2 regions of the Ferdinandcohnia salidurans genome follow, and region 2 is predicted to be linked to the other one. Evidence: predicted binding sites of a transcription regulator. Region 2 holds the regulator's gene; the other holds the start of a gene.
What was found. Region 2 encodes Rex, which represses fermentation and respiration genes when NADH is low (regulators of the CRP and FNR family bind a similar motif). Its sites were predicted from a motif close to TTGTGAAATATTTCACAA; they were not measured.
Positions count from the first base shown of each region.

Region 1: the regulator Rex is predicted to act here: its motif matches at 1,724-1,741, upstream of qoxA (cytochrome aa3 quinol oxidase subunit II).

Region 1 covers NZ_JBHUEK010000029.1:142,677-145,845, reverse strand. The annotation lists gene qoxB (cytochrome aa3 quinol oxidase subunit I) at 1-533, opposite strand, end outside; gene qoxA (cytochrome aa3 quinol oxidase subunit II) at 751-1,665, opposite strand; gene ACFSFW_RS20135 (VanW family protein) at 2,105-2,971, shown strand; gene ACFSFW_RS20130 (hypothetical protein) at 3,116-3,169, shown strand, end outside.
Region 2 covers NZ_JBHUEK010000027.1:6,764-9,932, reverse strand. The annotation lists gene ACFSFW_RS19070 (CPBP family intramembrane glutamic endopeptidase) at 1-437, shown strand, start outside; gene ACFSFW_RS19065 (YdiK family protein) at 441-650, shown strand; gene tatC (twin-arginine translocase subunit TatC) at 687-1,436, opposite strand; gene ACFSFW_RS19055 (twin-arginine translocase TatA/TatE family subunit) at 1,453-1,644, opposite strand; gene ACFSFW_RS19050 (redox-sensing transcriptional repressor Rex) at 1,680-2,339, opposite strand; gene moaC (cyclic pyranopterin monophosphate synthase MoaC) at 2,368-2,850, opposite strand; gene ACFSFW_RS19040 (ABC-F family ATP-binding cassette domain-containing protein) at 2,985-3,169, shown strand, end outside.

The DNA of each region.
Region 1 (3,169 bases), on a different contig from region 2:
CTGAACTCATTACCAGCAAGTGGGAAGTATGATGTCCAACCCGCATCAGGTGATCCCCCAATTACAAAGGAGATATTAAATAGCATTGCCCCCATAAAGAAGAGCCAGAAGCTAATCGCATTTAAGCGTGGAAATGCTACGTCGCGCGCACCAATTTGCAGTGGTACAACATAGTTCATGAATCCTATGATAAACGGCATCGCCATGAACATGATCATGACAACACCATGTGTTGTAAAAATTTCATTATAGTGCTGCGCATCTAATAGCTTTGCTTCAGGTGAAGCTAGCTGTGCACGCATCATAATCGCATCTACCCCACCGCGGAACAGCATGATCAATGCGGAGATTAAATACATAATACCAATTCGTTTGTGGTCAACAGTTGTTAACCATTCACGCCAGAGATAACCCCATTTTTTAAAATAGGTTAAGCCGGCGATAATTCCAATTACCGTAAGTCCAATTGCAACCATCGCTGCATAGATGGCGGGACTTGGATGTGGTATGGCAAAGCGTTCGAAGAATTCCATCCGTTGTTACTCCTTTCAAAAGAAGATGATGTTTAAAAAGTCCGGTGAATATGACACTTCGAATTTCTGTGTTGGCTTGCTTTTCCGTTCCTCACGTATTTACTGCATACGCTCCGGTACTCAAAGCTGCGCCGCCTTGAAATTCTTGGTCCTCTTCATCCTCCTTTTTAAACTCCTATCTGAAGTATAAATTCGGCGTTCAAGTTATATTTGTTGATTAATGATTGTTATGTTCTGTTTGACCTTCATGCTCTGTATGTTCATCTTCATGAACCTCATGACCTTCTTCAGCATCATCTGATCCATGGTCATGCTCTGGAGGTGGAGCGAATTCTAAGTGCGTTCCGGTGAACGTCATTTGTCCAAGATGCCCTGGTTCTAAAATCTCATCAAACTTTTCTTCAGTGAGAGGTTTCGCAGTTTCTTTAACCTCATCTACCCATTCTTCAAAATCTTTTGGAGATACGGCATTTACACTAAACGAATTTTCTGCAAATCCTTTACCACTAAAGTTTGCGTTTCGTCCCATTAGCTCACCCGTTTCATCGGCTGCAAGATGCAAGGTTGTAATCATGTCAGCCATGGCATACTTTTGTCCACCAAGCTGTGGAATCCAAAAGCTTGTGATTGGACCGTATGAATAAAGTCTGAATTCAAGTGGACGATCGGTTGGGATGTATAGATAATTGACTGTTTCAATATCCTCTTCAGGGTAGCTAAAATGCCATTTCCAATCGGAGGATGAAGCATAGATAACCAATGGTTCTTGCTCTTCATAGCCTTCGGGAGCTGACTCGACAATGTAGTTACTTTGAACCGAAACAACTGATAAATAACCAACAATTAAGATTGGAATACCAATACAAATCGCTTCAACCCAAGGATTTCCTTCAATATGTGGTGGCTCGTAATCCTCTGGCATTTTAGAAGCACGATATTTTACAAGCATATAAATTAACAATACGAAAACAACAATAACTACAAATGCCATGATTCCAATTGAAAGTAAGATATCATGGGCTTGCCTCTCGGCTTGTGGACCTTTTGGATCGAGAACCATTACTGGTTCACAGCCTGCAAGCACTGTGGCAATAGTAATAACCATCGATAAGAAAAACCATTTGATTTTCATAAGTGTACTCCTTTCCGAATGGATGCTCTTTATTCACAACTATGTGGCTGTGACGAATTTGTGTACAACTTCACAAAGTTGTCAAAAATTTTTTAGCTACTTGTTTTTTTCGTAATATCTAGAAAAAATTGAAGCTAAAATTTTATTTCGCGAAATTATTTTTTAAAGCTTATCACTGTGTAAATGATAATAACATGCGAGATAGCAAAAAGTTGTTACAGAAAAGGGAAGGAAGTTTTTGTAAAAAGTTATTATCTTAACATAAATGCCCCAAACCTTGATGTGACGCAAATCACAGCATTTTCTTGAATTTGAACAATTTGTTACAGATTTTAAAACGAAAAAAATCCTCGTATTTTTAATGGAATTTGAAGTAACCATCCATACTATAAAAAAGAGTTTCGAAAAGGTGGTGGGGACACTGAAATTATTGTTGGCAATGATGCTTTTCCTTTCTGTACAGCAGTTCCATCCTCAGGATAATCTATACATAACCTATAAAGGTGAACCAATCGCGACTGTTAATCGTTCTGAATACTCTATGCCCCTGCTTGGCATACCCACCTTGAATATAAAAAAATATACGGATTTTCTTACCTATTTAGAAGAACAAGTATACGAGGAGCCAAAGGACGCAAGAATTGGCAAGTCAAATGAAATCCTCAAAGAACATGTGGGCGTGAAGTTAGATAAAGATAAATTTTCAAGGCTATTCTATTCAAAGTTTTTCGGAAAAGGAGAATACCTTGAAGTACCGATTCAGCGAATTTATCCACGTGTTGATAGCGAGCTATTATCAACGATTCGGGTAAAACAGATTGGGCAGTATGTCACGCATTTTAACTCTTCTAATAAAGAGCGTTCCACGAATATTGCTCTTTCGGCTGCAGCAATCGATAGCTATGTGCTGTTTCAAAATGAAACCTTCTCTTTTAATAAAGTTGTTGGAAAACGAACTGCTGCTAGAGGATATCAGCCTGCACCTGAAATCATTCGTGGAGAACTAATTGAAGGAATCGGGGGTGGCATATGTCAGACTTCCTCCACGCTCTTCAATGCCGTTGATCGCGCAGGTGTTGAAATTGTAAAACGCTATTCTCACAGTAAACGTGTCGGCTATGTACCACCTGGACGTGATGCAACAGTGAGTTGGTATGGGCCTGACTTTCTATTTAAAAATACATACAATCAGCCGATTTTAATTCGTGCAAAGGTATATGGAGGAACACTTATCGTAACCGTCTACTCATCAGAGGATATCAATTATTCCCCTCGTAAGATTGTACCTAAAACCAAAAAAGGATAAATGTTGGTCATTCTATCAAAATCATTTCGACACCTTTATAAGTCTGGGTGAATATATTGGAAATGGGCTTAAAATAAGATACGAGATAATTTTATAGATGCATCGCGAACCTACAATATCCGATTTTAGGTAAGGGGGGAGCTCATGGAAAGGGATAAAAGAGCAACCGTTATTGCTGCTGCTGCATCTCAAGACAGT
Region 2 (3,169 bases):
CAGCAAATATTGAGATTCATTTACTTGGAATTGAGGCTGGTTCCGAGAACACCCAAGAAATTATGGCCTTGGTAAAATCCTTGCCACTGCTTATAATCGTCGTTTCCATTATTGGGCCAATCCTTGAGGAAATTATCTTTCGCCAAATTATTTTTGGATCGTTATATAAAAAATTCAACTTTTTCATTTCTGCCTTGATTAGTTCGTTAATCTTTGCAGTAGTGCATATGGACTTTACGCATCTTCTGATTTATACAGCGATGGGCTTTACCTTTGCCTTCCTTTATGTACGAACAAAGCGGATTATCGTTCCAATCTTTGCACATGTTGCAATGAATACTTTTGTTGTAGTGGTTCAAACGATTTTTGCAGATGATATAGAAAGGATCATGAAGCAAGCCGAGAAGCTGCAACAGACATTTATTGGAGGCTTTTAATTTATGCGAAGAACTTCACCTTTTGTAATGGGCATCATTTACGCGCTAATGGGGACTCTGTTTACCTATATTGCGATTAATAGTGCGGCAGAGACCGTTTGGAACTTCTCTACGATTCTTCTAGCAATTGTCGCAACCTTCGACTTTGGTGTGGCAATCCGAATGTTTGTCCTGCACAGTAAAATAAAAAAAATCGCAAAAACAAAAAAATAACCTCACATCGGAGGTTATTTTTTTATGGAATTATCTCTACTCCATTGAATTTGCCGCTTCCATTTCCGCTTTTAATGCCTTCCTGTAGGCACTTTTTGATACGAGAATACTGATTTCATATAATCCGAACAACGGGACTGTAACCATTAAATGCGAGATTATTTCAGGAGGGGTGATTAAACCTCCGATGACTAATAGAATAAAATACGCGAACTTTCTTATTTTAGAAAGAAACATCGGTGTTACAATTCCCAATCTTGTTAAAAACATCACAATAACTGGTAATTGAAACAAAAAGCCAAACGGTAAAGTCAATTGCAACAGGAATTGAAAATATTCGTTTATCCCGATCACCTGATTGATATCAAGGCGCTCCGCTAACCTTGTCATAAAGTTCACTACAAATGGGAACAAAATAAAGTAGGAGAATGAAACTCCTATTAAAAAAAGGATTACCGAAAGCGGAATATAACTCAAGGTTACCTTTCTTTCCTTCTCATATAAGCCAGGACTGATGAAGGCCCAAAGCTGATAAAGGAGAAAAGGAGACGAGATAACAAGGGCAATGATAAAAGCAAATTGCATATAGATTTTAATTGGATCTGTCATACGGAAAGCATTCATTGTCAGCTCTTTTGCTTCGTCAGCATTTTGCAAATAAAGGATAACTGGCTCTGCGAGAAAAAAGCTGCCTAATGCAACAATGAAGAAGAAAACGACTATGTAGATCAGTCGTTTTCGTAACTCTCCAATATGATCATAGACGGACATTTCTTTTTCGTTCATGTGACTCATCCTATCATTACTTCACATCTTGAGTTTCATTCTTCTTAACATCATCGTCATCATCATCTGCTAAACCTTTTGTTGCGTTTTTAAACTCACGCAATGTATTACCTGCTGCTTTACCTAGTTGAGGTAACTTCTTCGGTCCAAAGATTAATAACGCTGCAAATACAATCAGTAAAATACTACCGAATCCAAGACTTCCCACTGTAAGTCACCTCCCTACAATTGTAAGATCTATTTTTATTCTTCATTTGAATCATTTGAATCATTTGAATAATGCTTTAAGAAATATACTAGAGCTTGTAGTTCTACAGCCAAATCAATGTGATGGACCCGAATATGTTCAGGTACATTGATTCTTGCTGGAGTAAAATTAAGAATACCCTTGATCCCTTTATTGACCAAGCGGTCTGTAATCGACTGAGCTGCCCCAACCGGCACCGTTAAAATGGCTACCGTTACATCATCAGGCAATTCTTTTTCAAGGTCATCAAGATGGCATACCTGTACTCCACCAATACTACTACCTACCTTATTATAATCCACATCAAACGCAAGCTCAATTTTTGTATTATTATTTTTGGAAAAATTGTAGTGTAAAAATGCTGTACCTAAATTCCCTACACCGATTAGAGTAACCTTCGTTAACTCGTCTTGATCTAAGGTTTTACTAAAAAAGGATAATAAATAATTGACATTATAGCCATATCCTTTTTTTCCCAATGCTCCGAAATAAGAAAAATCTCTCCGAATTGTGGCGGAATCTACCTTAACCGCATCACTTAATTCTGCAGATGAAACTCTCTGCTTTCCTGAGGCATGCAAATTTTTCAAAAATCGATAGTAAAGTGGCAGCCTTTTGGCAGTTGCTTGTGGTATTTTTGATTGTTCAAGATTCACCTTAATTCCTCCACTAACTTGGAACTAACTATAGCTCCCTTTTAAAATCTCCGTTCTTTCCACCCGTTTTTTCAGCCAAATAAGTTGGTCCAATGACCATTCCTTTATCAACCGCTTTACACATATCATACACAGTTAGCGCACAAACAGATGCAGCGGTAAGTGCTTCCATTTCCACACCTGTACTGCCCTTTGTTTTAACTGTAACCGTGATATGTAAGACATATTCATCTTGGGTCGTCCAGCTAAAACGTATATCAACACCTTTTAATGCCAATGGATGACACATCGGAATTAACTCCGACGTCTTTTTGGCTGCCATAATTCCCGCAACCTGAGAAACAGCAAGGACATCACCCTTACTAACCTCATTATTTATTATTTGCTCATAAATGATTTTATTTACAGTAATACTTGATTTTGCAATTGCTGTACGGACAGTATCTGACTTTTCCGTAATGTCGACCATCTTGGCGCGACCTTGCTCATTAAAATGGGTAAATGATGACATAAAACAAACCCTCCCATAAACTATACACTATTTTATCACATCTGTCTTTGATACATCTGTGAACAATATCATTGCAGTTGCTCTAATTAAGTAATATAAGATACACTGTTGATAGAAACAAGAGGTGAAATAACATGATTTTACTACAAGTAAATCAGCTCAAAAAGTATTTTGCTGCTGATCTTATTTTATCGAATATAAAATTAGAAGTACAAACTCGTGACCGTATTGCCATCGTTGGACGAAACGGTGCTGGAAAATCAACACTTTTAAAAATTATTGCCGGCCATATGTCACATGATGGCGGTGAAATTATCAA